3 regions of the Tepidibacter aestuarii genome follow, and region 2 is predicted to be linked to each of the others. Evidence: riboswitches for the same ligand, from Rfam matches in the RefSeq annotation. Region 2 holds a riboswitch; each other region holds the start of a gene.
The links. Region 2 has a riboswitch for lysine ahead of lysA (diaminopimelate decarboxylase). Riboswitches for the same ligand answer to the same signal wherever they lie in the genome.
Positions count from the first base shown of each region.

Region 1: linked by a shared signal. The riboswitch ahead of M2214_RS04020 (Na+/H+ antiporter NhaC family protein) and the one ahead of lysA (diaminopimelate decarboxylase) in region 2 are both predicted to bind lysine.
Region 3: linked by a shared signal. The riboswitch ahead of lysA (diaminopimelate decarboxylase) and the one ahead of lysA (diaminopimelate decarboxylase) in region 2 are both predicted to bind lysine.

Region 1 is NZ_OW235315.1:842,736-848,413, reverse strand. It holds gene M2214_RS04030 (YigZ family protein) at 1-507, opposite strand, end outside; gene M2214_RS04025 (YwaF family protein) at 613-1,326, opposite strand; gene M2214_RS04020 (Na+/H+ antiporter NhaC family protein) at 1,690-3,435, opposite strand; lysine riboswitch at 3,581-3,759, opposite strand; gene M2214_RS04015 (sugar phosphate isomerase/epimerase family protein) at 3,827-4,615, opposite strand; gene serA (phosphoglycerate dehydrogenase) at 4,627-5,678, opposite strand, start outside.
Region 2 is NZ_OW235315.1:2,288,410-2,294,087, forward strand. It holds gene M2214_RS11335 (RidA family protein) at 1-188, opposite strand, end outside; gene ilvA (threonine ammonia-lyase) at 272-1,489, opposite strand; gene lysA (diaminopimelate decarboxylase) at 1,720-3,009, opposite strand; lysine riboswitch at 3,100-3,269, opposite strand; gene leuS (leucine--tRNA ligase) at 3,329-5,678, opposite strand, start outside.
Region 3 is NZ_OW235315.1:1,208,516-1,214,193, forward strand. It holds gene M2214_RS05840 (hypothetical protein) at 1-56, opposite strand, end outside; lysine riboswitch at 366-539, shown strand; lysine riboswitch at 675-840, shown strand; gene lysA (diaminopimelate decarboxylase) at 947-2,287, shown strand; gene M2214_RS05850 (aspartate kinase) at 2,309-3,514, shown strand; gene M2214_RS05855 (aspartate-semialdehyde dehydrogenase) at 3,648-4,646, shown strand; gene dapA (4-hydroxy-tetrahydrodipicolinate synthase) at 4,661-5,554, shown strand; gene dapB (4-hydroxy-tetrahydrodipicolinate reductase) at 5,547-5,678, shown strand, end outside.

The DNA.
Region 1 (5,678 bases), 1.4 Mb from region 2:
AACCATATCTTCATATAATATTTCTTTTATTATGTATCCTAAATTCATAAGCTCATTTTGAACTTTACCTAAAAGAGTATAATCCATTTTAAATCTTATATCAGTGTATAAAATTTTATCTATTATTTTTGCTGCACTAAGGCCTATCTTAGCTCCTTTTGTATAAGCTCTAACAAGTCCACCTGCTCCTAATTTTATTCCTCCAAAATATCTTGTAACAACTACTGCTACATTTCTCAAATCTTCTTTTTTTATGACTTCAAGGCTAGGTATTCCAGCTGTTCCAGATGGTTCTCCATCATCACTATATCTTTGAATATCCATGTTCATCCCTATAGTATATGCCCATACATTATGAGTTGCATCCTTGTGTTTTTTCTTTATTTCATTTATAAATTCTAAAGCTTCTTCTTCAGTTTTAACAGGCTTTGCATATCCTATAAATCTAGATTTTTCTATTATAACTTCATCTTGTCCGTATTCATGTATAGTTTTATATTGCTCCATAATAATAATCCTCCTATTTTTTATCCTATTCTAAAATTTTAGCACAAAGTTAAACTTAATTCAGTATAAAAAAGTCTGTTGATCAAATTAATCAACAGACACTTATTAATAACTAGTTGCTTGTTCTTCTTTTTTTATTATTTCGCTTTTCTTATCTCTTATGTAAAATGGTATGTACCATAATGAAAATATACCTACTGCTATAATAGCAAGTATAGGCACATAATATGGATAAGGGGGTAAGTAATCAAGTGGGCTTTTGCTAATAGGTTTACTTCTTAAATATGAATAATTAGCTCCTATAGCGTAATTTACTATTTCAACCCCTGCAAAGTAGACTATTGTCCAGTTTATAGTTTTTTTGAGTGATGATAATTTTGGTTCGAATTTGTAAAAATACATCATGAACAATACAGATATTAGCATTCCGCCATGGCCCATAAAAAACTGTACAAACATGACATGTGGAAATTCAAACCCAGGATCAGGAGTTATCAAAGCGACAACACTACCCGACATTCCCCAAAAGTAAGCCACCTCAAAAAAACCATAGCTCTCTTTTAAAATCATTACAATACATAAAATAGTCGTTACTCTACATATGTATAAAGGTAGAGATTCTTGCCAAGTAAAATTTCCAGAAGTTATGTACCAAGAATACATAAAAAACTGCTGAATAATAAGCATTATACCTATACCAAGCCCTACTTTTCTTCTATTTTTTTGTATATAATCTCTCATTAAAAACATACCTAAAATAATAGCACCTATTATTATCAAAGTCGTTATATGGCTCTTTGAATAAAGATTAAAACTCATTGAGTCATATGTATTGCTCCAAAATGCATCCATCTTTATTTTTTCTCTCCTTTTTTGTCTATATCTTACAATTTCATGTAACAACCTGTATATTATAACACATCTATATACAATAAAAAACGATCATAATTTCCTATTTTTAACATAACCTCAAACCTATAACGGTATTTTTTCTATAATAACAATTGTGTAGATAATATTTAACTTTATAATAGAATACTTACTCCTAAAACTATATATGAAAATATCGTTGTATTCACGGTATTTTCATATATAGTTTTGATTACCCACAAAATAAAAAAAGTAGCTACCTGAATTTCATTAGCACGAAATCCAGATAACTACTTTTATATTAATATTTTACTATAAATCGGCTACATCCTTTAAAGATACACTTTCTGCATCCTCTACAGGAGTTCCCACAAAATACACAGTTCCAATTATAGCTAAAACAGCTATTGGAAGAGTTATATATACAGGTACTCCAAATCCTGCTGGTAAATATCCAAATAGTATAGATATAGTACCTACAGTTACAGCATATACAATTTGAGTATTAACATGATCTATATGATTGCATCCTGCTCCCATTGAAGATAGTATAGTTGTATCTGAAATAGGTGAACAGTGATCTCCAAAAGTTGCTCCAGTTAAAACAGCTCCAGCGCTCATTATAATGTATGAAGACTCTGGCGATATAGCATGTGCTAAAGGTATAGTAAGTGGCATAAGTATACCCATTGTTCCATAAGATGTACCTGTCGCAAAAGATATAACAGCTGCAAGTGCAAATATCATAGATGGCAGTAAGAATTTAGGTATAGCACCAGATAATACTGATACTAAAAACTTAGCAGTTCCAAGCTCTTTTATAACACTACTTAAAGACCATGCAAGTAATAATATAACACCTGTTATAACTAGTGAATTCATTCCCTTTACCCACGTATCAATAGCTTCTGATACCTTGAATATTTTTTGACTAGTACCCATTATAATAGCTACTATACTTGCAAACAATGCACCCTGGAATAATACTATACTTGCATCAGATGCTCCAAAAGTTTCTCTAACAGCTGCAAATGAAACAGGTGAATTCTTTAATAATTCTATTAAAACAGTATCTTCTCCACCCATTATAGTATTGTATCCATTGTAGTAAAAACCAAGTAAAGATGCAAATATTAAAACTCCTATAGGAACTATAGCATTCCATACACTAAGCTTAATTCCTTCTTTAGGTTGAATCTCTTTACTTTCCTCTTCAAACTTAGCATCCATCTCATCACCTAAAACTTTTCCACTAGTTCTAGCTCTTCTCTCACACTTAAGCATCGGTCCAAATTCTCTTAAGAATATAGCAGTACAAACTATAAATATAAGAATTAATATATTGTAAAATCTATAAGGAATAGTAGATATAAATACAGAATAAGCATTTACCTGTTGACCTATACTTGCATAAGCATCCTTTATTAAACTTATTTCATAACCAATCCAAGTAGATATAATAGCAATACCAGCTATCGGAGCTGCAGTTGCATCTATTATAAATGATAATTTTTCTCTTGATATCTTCATTCTATCTGTTACAGGTCTCATTATAGGGCCTACTATAAGTGCATTTGCATAATCATCAAAAAATACTATAAGTCCTAAAATCCAAGTAAATAATTGAGCACTTCTAGGAGATTTAGCTCTTTTAGCAAGGCTCTCAGCTATAGCTTTAGCTCCTCCCATTCTAGTTATAAGTGCAATAAGTCCTCCTATAGTTAAACATTGAAGAATAATACCTGCATCCCAAGGGTCTGCTAAAGATGATAAAACCTTGTCTATTATAGATAAAAATCCATTAAATAATGCCATAAAAACATTAGAACCACTTAAACTAACCAAAAACGTTCCTGAAAATACTCCTAAAAACAAAGATAACACAACATTTTTAGTTACAAATGCTAAAACTATAGCAACTAAAGGTGGTAATAAAGTTAATAACCCAAACTTATCCGCATTAACTTGAGCTGGGTCTAGCTCTTCTGCAAATCCAAAGTTCATGCATAATGCAAACAACATAAAAGTTAAAATTAAAATAAATCCTCTTTTTCTCATTTTTACTCCTCCTAAAATTTAGATTACAAGCGAAATTTTTTGGAGAAGAGTCCATCAAAACAAAAAAACCTTGAGTCTTCACTCAAGGTTAAATAAGCATGTTTAAATTAATACCCTACAAATAGGGCTAATTGCCTACTTTCATTTGAATGATAGCTCCCCACAAATAAGTATTTGTGACAGTGTTGCATATATTATACGCAACCCCAACCCTACAACCTTAAAGCATCAGTTGTAAAGCTTCGGCATTATTTCCTTTCGTGCTTCTTCATAGTGCTTAACTCCAAAGCAGTACTATTAAACAATGCAACCTCTATCTTTTTTTTCGTTCACTTGTTATTTCATAATGATACAATACACTCTTAGTTTAGTCAACAACAAAATTTTAATTTTATATGAACTTTCTCAAATTTTCTAATGATTCTAAAGCTTTTTCTCTAGGTCTTACCTCTAATATATAAACCTTATCTTCAGCTCCTATATCCTCTATATACTTTGAAAAATCAAGCTTCCCATCTCCTACAACTTGATGATCACTTATATCATTTACATCATGGACATGAACAGTTTTAATTTTATCTATATTATTTTTGAAAAATTTTATTTCATCATACTTTTCAAAATAAGAATGACCTATATCCCATGTTAAAAATACATTTTTTTCATATATAATATCATCTAAAATTTCTTGGTACAATTTCTGAGTAAATTTTCCAGAATTTTCAACACAAAGTCTAATCTTGTCTTCACAATAATCACTCAAATCTATAAGAGAACTTTTCAAAATACTTTTATATTCTTCATGATATATATCATCTAAATAACATTTTTTATCTGTCAATGTAAAATAAGGAGTTGATCCTATGTGTATAGTTATTCTACTTGCATCTATATTTTTTCCAAACCCTATAATTTCTTTCAATCTATCAATACCAGCACGCCTAACCTTTTCATGAAGATTTAAAAGAGATATATCCTCAGGTGCGTGCATAGTAATCTCTATATTGTTTTCTTTCTTATATTTTTTTATATTTTCTATATCCTTTTCATCATAATTTTCAGGAAAAAAACACTTCATATTCATATTTATCTCAACTGCATTAAATCCATTTATTTTAGCAAATTCCATGCAATCAAGTATATTTTTTTCTCCAACTGATGCTGCATATCCTATTTTCATAAAACCGCCTCCTATAACTTTATACCTTTAGCCCACAATACATTTTTTGAATTTGATATACCTTCAATAGATTCTTTTGATACTCCTTCATCTACATTTAGTATCATTAAAGCTTTTTGCCCTCTTGTATTTCTACCAACTTGCATAGTTGCAACATTCACATTGTTCTTTCCAAGAACCATTCCTATATCCCCTATTACACCTGGAACATCCCAGTTTTGTATAAACAGCATATGTCTAGTAGGATTTACATCAACTTCATATCCATGAATTTCAACAAGCTTTCCTTCCTTTTTTGAAGATAAACTTCCAAGGAGAGTAAATTCACCATTCTTATTTTTTATTTTTACAGACATTGAATCCACATAGTTTTTATAGTTATCTTTTTTCTTTTCTTCATTTACAATTATTCCTCTATTTTTAGCACATAAATGAGCATTTATATAATTTACATTTTCCTTCATTACAGGCTCTAAAAGACCTTTTATAAATGCTATTGTAACCATTTGAACATCCTGAGAAGCTATATTTCCATGATATTGAATATCTACAAGTTCAATTGGCTCATTGTGAATTTGGTAATATATCTTGCCTAGTTTTTCTGCAAGTTCTATATAGGGCTTAATTAGTTTAAGCTCTTCCCTATGAATAGTTGGAAGATTAACTGCATTAGTTACAATATCACCATTTAATCCATTTATAATCTGATTAGCAATTGTTTTTCCAACATTCTCTTGTGCTTCTATAGTTCCAGCACCTATATGAGGTGTAACTACTATATTTGGATGATCAAATAATTTACTATTAACACAAGGCTCTATATTGTGAACATCAAGAGCAGCACTTGCTATTTTTCCATCCTCTATTCCCTTTAATAATGCATTCTCATTTACAATTCCACCTCTAGCTGCATTTACCAATCTAACTCCTATTTTCATACACTCTATTTCGTTTTCATCTATCATATTTATAGTTTCTTCTGTTTTAGGAGTATGAACAGTAATAAAGTCTGACTCTTGCAATAAATCTTTTAATTCATCCTTTTTAGTAGCTTTAAACTTTT
Region 2 (5,678 bases):
AATATAGCTTTTACATTTTCTAATGATCTAGCAGTTTGCTCTTTAACTCCACCTTCAACTACTTCCATAGTAGCTGGGTCAAATGGAACTTGTCCAGATACGAATAATAAGTTTCCAGCCTTTACAGCTTGAGAATATGGTCCTATAGCCTTTGGTGCATTATCTGTATGAATTACTTGATTGTTCATGTTAAAACCCTCCTAAAAAAATCTTTGATTTATTTTAATTATACTATAAATTTATAATAATAAAAGGTAAATTTTAGTTTATATTATTTATTTTTAACTTTTACTTGGTATCCATTTTCTTCAACCTTAGATATTATATCTTTTATATGATCATTATCAAAAGTTTCAAGAACTATATCTACCTCTTGAGTTCCTAAAAGAACTTCATTACCCATTCTACTTTGGTTTATATGAAGTATATTAGCCTTAGTTTCAGCTATTAAGTTTATGAACTTTAACATTTCTCCACACTTATCTGGAAGTATAGTATTAAAGCATAATCTTCTTCCTTCTTTTTCTAATCCTTTATCTATTATTCTATAAAGCATATTTACATCTATGTTTCCGCCAGAAATTACTCCAACTACATTCTTATTAGTTTCTTTTACTTTACCACTCATTATAGCAGCTGTACAAACAGCACCAGCACCTTCGGCAACTATCTTATCTTTTTCTGTTAAGAAAAGAATTGCTTGAGCTATTTCTTCTTCAGTTACAGTTACTATTTCATCTACGAACTCTTCTATTATTTCAAAAGTTAAATCTCCAGGAGTCTTTACAGCTATACCATCAGCTATTGTTGGAGCTTTAAAGAATGTTGTAACTTCTCCAGCTTCTCTTGATGCCTTCATAGAACCTATATTTTCTGATTGAACACCTATTATCTTAACTTTTGGATTTAATGCTTTTGCAGCAACAGCAATACCAGATATTATACCGCCACCACCGATTGGCGCTAATATTATGTCAACGTTTTCAAGATCTTCAAATATTTCAAGCGCTATAGTTCCTTGTCCTGCTATAACGTATGGATCATTGAATGGGTGAAGGAATGTAGCTCCTGTTTCTTTTTGTATTTCTACAGCCTTTGCATAAGCATCATCATATACAAGTCCGTTTAATACAACTTCTGCTCCATAAGACTTAGTAGCAGCTACCTTTGCAAGTGGCGCAGTCGCAGGCATAGCTATAGTAGCTTTAATTCCATTCATCTTAGCTCCTAAAGCAACTCCTTGTGCATGGTTTCCTGCACTTGATGCTATAACTCCACATTGCTTTTCTTCTTCAGTTAAGTTAGCTATTTTATTAACAGCCCCTCTTATTTTGAAAGATCCTGTCTTTTGTAAGTTTTCTAATTTTAAAAATACTCTATTATTGCTCATATTACTAAGAGCTGTACATTCTAATAATTTAGTTTTAACTGCTATACCACTAATTGCTTCTCTTGCTTTTTTAACATCTTCTAAAGTAACTTTCGCCATTATTATCACTCCTTAAGTTAATTATTCCACAACATGTATTTTACATCGTATTTTGCTAAAAATCAACAAGAAAATCGTTTTCACAATTTTATAATTTATCGAACTATTATATTCCAAATAAAAAACACTGTTGTTCACAGGAACTGGACAGTGTTTTTCGTTTTTTTATAGTCTTTTCACACTAGTTTTAGCCGGTTTAAATTTCATTATTTTACGTTTTTATTATATTTTTATATGCAATTTTTTATCAAATCATTGTAGTCTTGTCTCTTGCAAACAAGCTTGTATTCGCCCTTATTTACGAATACAACACCAGGTATTAGAGCCATATTATAGTTACTTGCCATAGAATATCCATAAGCTCCTGTAGACATTATTGTCAACAAATCTCCCTCATTAACTTTAGGAAGATCGACATCCCTTATCAATATATCTCCACTTTCACAACACTTTCCACATACAGTAACTTTTTCAACAAATCTATCTTCAACCCTGTTAGTCAATGCAACCTCATACTCTGCCTTATAAAGAGCAGGTCTTATATTATCCGTCATTCCTCCATCTACAGATACATATTTTCTAACTCCTTTTATATTTTTTATAGCTCCAACCTCGTAAATAGTAACACCAGAATTAGCTATAATAGATCTTCCTGGTTCTATTATTATTCTTGGCATTTTTATATTCATATTGATCGCATTTGATTCTGTAGAATTTAATATAGTATCTGTATAATTTCTTATATCTGTTGGATTTGTATCTTCATTATAATAAACTCCAAATCCACCTCCTATATCAAATTCTTCTATAGTATAATTAAAAATTTCCTTAATCTCTTTTATTATATTCATCATAACATTAGATAAGTTTATGTAAGTCTCAACCTCACATATTTGAGACCCAACGTGACAATGAATACCTAAAAGATTTATATTTTTATATTCTAAACAGTTTCTAACAGCTCCTAAATAATCTTTTTCATTCATACTGAATCCAAATTTTGTATCTATAACACCAGTTTTTATATATTCATGTGTATTAGAATCAACACCTGGTGATATCCTAATCAACACATTTATTTTTTTATTTTTTTGACCCGCTATTTCATCTATCATTTTAAGTTCTGTAAAATTATCTACAACAAACCTTCCAACTCCATAATCAATTCCCATAACTATCTCATTTTTACTTTTGTTATTTCCATGGAAAATAATATTTTTCATAGGAAAGCCTGAGTATTTAGCTACATATAATTCTCCTCCAGATACTACATCTAAATAAGCACCTTCTTCTTTTAATATAGAACACATATATGGTGTTAAAAAAGCCTTGCCCGCATATGCTACTATATTTTTACCTGAACATTCAAAGTTTTGCTTGAATTTTCTTATGTTGTTTCTTACTAACTCTTCATCATATACATATAAAGGAGTTTTGAACTCTTTAGCTATATCAGATAACTTAAAATCATGTATATACATCTCATTTTCTTTAACATTGTAATTTCCAAATAACCTCATCTAAATCACACCCCTATTTTTTGAGTATAAATAAAAAACAGCCTAAGCACCCCAAAGGAATGCTCAAGCTGTTTTAATATACTCAAACAAAACCTCTGTAGCTCTCCATCGAAACCGATGACAGCTGCATACATATTTTGCATACAGCCAGAAAAATGACTTTGCATATCATTTATCTTCGGCCACAATTCCTTTCGTCTTACTTCAAAGCTTGCCAGCTCCATAAAACTAATATTAATTGCGGCTCCTCTACCTTAGGTTATTAATATTTTATTTTTTTAAAATTGTATCACAATTAAGTCACAATGTCCAACTTTTTTTATTTTACAACTATATTAACTAATTTTTTAGGAACAGCTATAACTTTAACTATTTCCTTGCCTTCAGTAAGTTCTTTTATTTTTTCATCTGCTAATGCCTTTTCTTGCATTTCTTCTCTTGTAACATTAGCACTTAAGTTTAACTTACCTCTAACCTTACCATTAATTTGAACAACAACTTCTATCTCATCCTTAACAAGAGCAGTTTCATCATACTCAGGCCATGATATTTCTGATGCACTTCCTTCTTTTCCTATAATACTCCAAAGTTGTTCTCCAACGTGTGGTGTAAATGGTGAGATTATAGTTACTATAGCTTCTATACCTTCTTTTAGTATACCTTCTTTTCTATTTTCATTTTCTTTATACTTGTACATCTCATTAACAAGCTCCATAAGAGCAGATATTGCAGTATTGAATCCAAATTTACCAGATATGTCATCAGTAACTTTTTTGATTGTAGAATGTATAACAAATCTAGCTTGTTTATCTTCTTTAGATAAATTTTCAAGATTAGTCTCTGCATTTACACAATCCTTTAACTCTTCTACTAATCTAAATACTCTATTTATAAATCTATAACATCCTTCTACACCTTGTTCAGACCAATCTAAATCTCTCTCAGGAGGTGCAGCAAATAATACGAATAATCTAGCAGTATCCGCTCCATATTTTTCAATTATCTCTAAAGGACTAACTACATTACCTTTAGACTTTGACATTTTAGCTCCTTCTTTTAATACCATTCCTTGAGTTAATAAGTTCTTAAATGGCTCATCAAAATCTACCATATCTAAATCCTTTAAAACCTTAACGAAGAATCTTGAGTAAAGCAGGTGAAGTATAGCGTGTTCTACTCCTCCTATATATTGGTCAACAGGCATCCACTTTTGTACTAGCTCTTTATCGAAAGCTTCATTTTCATTTCTAGCATCTATATATCTTAAGAAATACCAAGATGAATCTATGAATGTATCCATAGTATCCATTTCTCTTCTAGCTGGCTTTGAGCATTTAGGACACGTTGTATTCATAAAGCTTTCAGAAGTTATTAAAGGAGATTGTCCTTTTCCTGTAAATTCAACATCAGTTGGTAATTCAACAGGTAGATTCTCTCTTTCAACAGGAACAGTTCCACAATCTTCACAATAAACTATCGGAATAGGACAACCCCAATATCTTTGTCTTGATATTAACCAGTCTCTTAATCTATAGTTTATAGTCTTTTTACCTATTTTAGATTCTTCTAATTTTTCAACTATTTTTTCAAAAGCTTCTTTAGAATCCATTCCATTGAATTCTTCTGAATTTATCATTTTTGAATCTTCATCTATAACAGGTATTATTTCTAGTTCGTATTTTTTAGCAAATTCTTCATCTCTATCATCATGTGCTGGAACTGCCATTATAGCTCCTGTTCCGTAATCTACCATTACATAGTTAGCTATATAAATAGGAATCTCTTGTCCATTTAATGGATTTATACAGTATCTTCCTATGAACACACCTTCTTTTTCAGTATCGGTAGAAGTTCTTTCTATCTCACTCATATGTTGAATTTTAGTTTTAAACTCTTTAACAGCTGCCTCATATTCTGTTCCTTTTACAAGTTCCTCAACATATTCATGTTCTGGAGCTAGTACCATATAAGTAACACCATACATAGTATCTGGTCTTGTTGTAAATATTTTTAACTTTTTGTCATATCCCTTTATTTCAAAATCAGCCTCTGCTCCAGTACTCTTTCCTATCCAGTTTTTTTGCATTATCTTAACTTTCTCAGGCCATCCATCTAGCTTGTCTATATCTTGTAAAAGAACCTCTGCATAATCAGTTATCTTTAAATACCATTGTTCTAAGTCCTTCTTAATTACAGCAGAATCACATCTTTCACATTCGCCTCCGACTACTTGCTCATTAGCTAAAACCGTTTCACAAGATGGACACCAATTAACGAATGATTTTTTCTTATATGCTAGTCCTTTTTCATAGAACTTTAAAAATAAATCTTGAGTCCATTTATAGTAATCAGGAAGACAAGTAGCCACTTCTCTATCCCAATCATAGCTAAGACCTAAAAGTTTTAATTGTTCTTTCATCTCTTGTATATTTTCTCTTGTCCATTTATCCGGATGAATTCCATGCTTTATAGCTGCATTTTCTGCTGGTAATCCAAATGAATCCCATCCCATAGGATGAAGTACATTATATCCTTTCATTTTCATAAATCTAGCAACAACATCTCCTATTGAGTAGTTTCTAACATGTCCCATATGAATTTTTCCCGATGGATATGGGAACATCTCTAAAACATAATATTTAGGCTTATCATTTTCAACAGTTTCAAAA
Region 3 (5,678 bases), 1.1 Mb from region 2:
TCATATTTATAGTGATTTTGAAAATATCTTTTTTTCCTCATTATATCACCTTTCATTTTTTTATTTGAACAAGTAAATTATTTCTGCCCTTTTGTATAATATAACCTTAATTTATTTTATGCACATTATAACACATTTATTTATCATAGTCCCCAAGTTTTGATAAATTATTTTTGTTTCCACTTTTACTTAAATAGCTGACATATTTACTTCTAACAACTTTATTAAATGCATTTTTTCAGTGGTTCATTTCTGATGATACTAAAATTTAAAACTTTATTTTTAAAAATATTGTTGACTCTCAGTATAATATCTGTTAGAATTCTTTTAAACAATTAATCAGAAAATAAAAAAAAATATAAACAATATGATATAGAGGCCGCGGTTGCAATTAGTACTGCATATGATAGATATATACAGGAAAGGTCCAACCGCCGAAATACATAGATGAATAAATCCTATGTATTGGGACTATGTTGAATAAACATAGTACTGTCTTTAGAAAATAGCCCAATTTTCTAAAGGAGGACTTATCATGTTGGGGCAAAAGGAATAGATGTTTTTGTATAAAACAGTATTTTAGTTTTGTATAAAGCAGTTATGAGTGCCTTTTGCTCATAACTGCTTTTTTATATACAAGGAATTATTACATTTAAAAATAAAAAATATAAACAATATGATATAGAGGCCGCGGTTGTAAAGAGTACAGCATATAAATGTTATAGATTGGAAAGGTCCAACCGCCGAAATACATAGAATTTATGTATTGGGACTATGTTGAATAAGCATAGTACTGTCTTTAGAAAATAGCCCAATTTTCTAAAGGAGGACTTATCATATTGGGGCAAAAGGAATTATTGTTTTTATATAAAATATACTTTGATTTTGTATAAAACAGTCATGAGTACCTTTTGCTCATGACTGTTTTTTTTATTTATAAAAAAGCATGAAAAATGAAAACATATATAAGAGAGGTGACGTTATAATGAAATTATTTGGAACAATGAATATAAATGATATGGGAAATTTTGAAATAGGAAATTGTGATGTAGTTGATTTAGCTAAAGAGTATGGAACTCCACTATATGTAGTAGATGAAGAGTTAGTTAGGGATAATTGCAAATTATTTAATAAAAGTTTTTCGTTGAAAGGAATTAATACTGAAGTAATATATGCTTCTAAAGCATTTTTAAATTTAGCTATATGTAAAATTATAAAAGCTGAAGGGTTATGTTTAGATGTTGTATCTGGTGGAGAACTATATACTGCGTTAAAAGCAAATTTTCCTCCAAATAAAATATATATGCATGGAAATAACAAAACAGAAGAAGAATTAACTTTAGCTATTAAATCAGGTGTAGGTAGAATAATAGTAGATAATAGACAAGAATTAGACTTATTAGAGAGCTTATGTGAAGAATTAGATAAAAAAATAGATGTATTATTAAGAGTAAATCCAGGAATAGAAGCATATACCCATGAGTATATTCAGACTTCTAAAAATGATTCAAAGTTTGGTGAATCAATATTTAGTGATGATATTCATTTTGTAATAAATAAATTTCAAATGAGTGATAGAGTCAATTTAAAGGGATTTCATTGTCATATAGGTTCTCAAATTTTTGAGGAGCAGTCATTTTATTCAAGTGTTTTAGCTATGTTTGAATTTATAAAAGAAATAAAAGATAAGAGTAATTTTACTACTGAAGAATTAAATTTAGGTGGAGGGTTTGGAGTACGCTATACTGATGAAGATGATCAAATTGATATAAAAAAGTGTCTTAATAATATGCTTTTACTAATAAAAGACGTAACACAAAAAATTGGTGTAAAAATTCCAAAGGTAATGATAGAACCAGGACGAGCAATAGTTGCTAATGCAGGAACTACACTTTATAAAATAGGAGGAACTAAAAAAACATATTCAGGTAAGGAGTATATATTTGTTGATGGAGGTATGACTGATAATCCAAGAACAGCTTTATATAATGCTAAGTATGAAGCTGTTGTTGCTAATAAAATGAATTTTGAACATGGAAAAACATATACTGTTGCAGGAAAATGTTGTGAATCTGGGGATATTATAATAAAAAATATTAAACTACCAAAAGTTCAAAGAAATGATGTATTAGCTGTTCTAAGCACAGGTGCATATAATTACAGCATGTCCAGCAATTACAATAGAATTTTAAAGCCGGCAGTAGTATTTGTTAAAGGTGGAGAATCAAGACTTGCTGTTAAAAGAGAAACGTATGAAGATCTTATTAGAAATGATATATTATTTTAAATATTAAAGGGGGCAATTAATATGGCTACAATAGTTCAGAAATACGGTGGAACTTCTGTAGGAAGTATAGATAGAATGAAAGATATTGCAAAAAGAGTGATAGATCAAAGAGAAAAAGGAAATGATGTAGTAGTTGTAGTTTCTGCTATGGGCAAAAGTACTGATAGACTTGTTGAAATGGCTAAAGAAATTTCACAAAATCCATGCAAGAGAGAGTTAGATATGCTTATGTCTACAGGAGAACAAGTGTCTATTTCATTACTATCAATGATATTTAAGGAACAAGGATACAATTCAATATCACTAACTGGTTTTCAAGCAGGAATAAAAACAGAAGGACTGCATACTAAAAATCGTGTTGCAGAAATTAATATTGATATTATAAAAAAACATTTAAAAGAGGGAAAAATAGTTGTTGTAGCGGGTTTTCAAGGTATAAACGAAAATGGTGATATAACTACTTTAGGAAGAGGCGGATCAGATACTACAGCGGTTGCTTTAGCTGCTAAACTTAATTGTACTTGCGAAATATATACTGATGTAGAGGGAATTTATGCTGTTGACCCTAGATCTTATTCGAATGCTAAAAAATTAGACTATATAAGTTATGAGGAGATGATGGAATTGTCAAGCTTAGGAGCTGGAGTAATGGAGACAAGAGCAGTTGAAATTGGATTTAAGTATAATATACCTATTTATGTAGCACTGAATAAAGGAAATAAAAGAGGAACTTATATAAAGGAGTATGATGAAAATATGGAGCAAAAAGTAATAACAGGTCTTACGACTACTGATGATGTTTTGATGATTACTATTAATAATGTTTTATATAATTGTAAAAATATAGCAACTATATTTGACAAATTATCACAAAGTAATGTTAATGTAGATATGATAAGTCAAACAGCACCTAATGATGGATATGTAAATGTTTCTTTTACAACATCTAAAGATGATATATATATTATTCATGATGTAATAAATGAATTGAAAAAAGAAATGAAAGATATAGAAATATCTGAGGAGGCTAGTATAACTAAGATATCTGTTGTTGGAATAGGCATGATGAATCAATCAGGAGTTGCAGCTAAGATGTTTAAAATATTTGCAGATAATGATATTGAATTTAAGCAAGTTACAACTTCTGAGATAAGCATATCTTATACTATAAATTCAAGTGACAAGGGAAAAGCAATAACTGTAATAGCAAAAGAATTTGATTTATAAAATAAAATTGTTACTTTTGAAAAGTAATATATTTTAATTTTAAAGTTATAAGTAATAGAAAATGATTTTATGGAATTAGAGGCTAATAGCCATAATTATATAGTTAAATAAAATTGTAAGAGGGGGAATAAAAATGAAAAAAGTAAATGTTGCTGTAGTTGGAGCTACTGGAATGGTAGGAAGAACATTTTTGAAAGTTTTAGAAGAAAGAGATTTTCCTATAGAAAATCTATATTTAATGGCATCAAAAAGATCAGCTGGCAATACTGTTAATTTTAAAGGAAAAGATTACATAATTGAAGAATTAAGTGAGAGTTCTTTTGATAAAGATATAGATATTGCTTTATTTTCTGCTGGAGGAGAACTTAGTAAAAAATATGCTCCAATAGCTAAAGAAAAAGGAGTGGTTGTAGTAGATAATAGTAGTGCTTGGAGAATGGATAAAGATATTCCACTAGTGGTTCCTGAAGTTAATCCGGAAGATGTCAAAAAACATAATGGAATAATAGCAAATCCTAACTGTTCAACTATTCAAGCGGTAGTACCTTTAAAAGCATTACATGATAAATTTAAAATCAAAAGAATAGTTTACTCAACATATCAAGCTGTTTCTGGATCTGGAGTCAGAGGCATTATGGATTTAGAAGAAGGCTTAAAAGGAAATGAAAATAAACTATACCCTCATCCTATAGCGTATAATGCTCTACCTCATATAGATGTATTTATGGATAATGGATATACAAAAGAAGAAATGAAAATGATAGATGAAACTAAGAAAATATTAAATGATTATGATCTTAAAATAACTGCTACAACAGTAAGAGTTCCAGTGTTATATAGTCATAGTGAATCTGTTAATGTAGAATTTGAAAAAGAATTTGAAGTTGAAGAAGTATTTAATACTTTGAAAAATACTGAAGGAGTAGTTGTTGTTGATAATCTAAAAGAAAATAAATATCCTCTAGCAACAGATGTTGAAGGAAAAGATGAAGTATATGTTGGAAGAATCAGAAGAGATTTTAGTGTAAACAATGGGATTAACATGTGGGTAGTTGCTGATAACATAAGAAAAGGTGCTGCAACTAATACAGTTCAAATAGCTGAGCTTTTAGTAAAATATAATTTAGTATAGAAAGGGTGATTTTAATGTTATTTAAAGGTTCTGGTGTTGCTTTAGTTACTCCTTTTAAAGATGGAAATATAGATTTTAACAAGTTAGAAGAAATTATTGAATACCATATAAAAGAAAAAACAGATGCTTTAATTGTATGTGGTACTACTGGTGAAGCATCTACAATGACTGATGAAGAACAATTAGCAACTATAAAATTTGTAGTTAAAAAAACAAATAAAAGAATTCCTATAATAGCAGGAACGGGATCAAATAGTACAACTCATTCAATACATTTAAGCAAAAAAGCTGAAGAGTATGGAGTTGATGGTCTTTTAGTTATAACTCCATACTATAATAAAGCTACTCAGAAGGGACTTATAGCCCACTTTGAAGCCATTGCAAATTCAGTAAATATACCTATTATAGTTTATAATGTACCAGGAAGAACAGGCGTTAATATAAATCCTTCAACACTTGCTCAAATTGCTAAAATTGAAAATATAGTAGCAGTTAAAGAAGCAAGCGGAGATATATCTCAAGTTGCTGAAATGGCAAGGGTTTGCCCAGAAGGTTTTGGAATATACTCTGGAAATGACGATATGATTCTACCTTTATTATCTTTAGGTGGAATTGGTGTGATTTCGGTAGTTGCTAATATATGTCCTAAAGATACTCATGATTTAGTAGCTAAATACTTTGATGGAGATATAGAAGGATCTAGAAAATTACAACTTGATATGAAAAGTTTAATAGATGCTTTATTTATAGAAGTAAACCCTATTCCTATTAAAACTGCTATGAATTTATTGGGATTTGAAATGGGAACTCTTAGACTTCCACTTGTTGAAATGAGTTCTGATAACTTAGAAGTACTAAAGAAAGAATTGATAAATTATGGATTTAAATTAGGAGGATCAAATGATTAAAGTTATAGTTAATGGTTCTCTTGGAAAAATGGGAAAAGTTTTGACAGATTTAATAATGGAAGATGATGATTTTGAATTAGTTGCAGGAGTATCTAAATACAAAAATGATAATATAAATTATCCT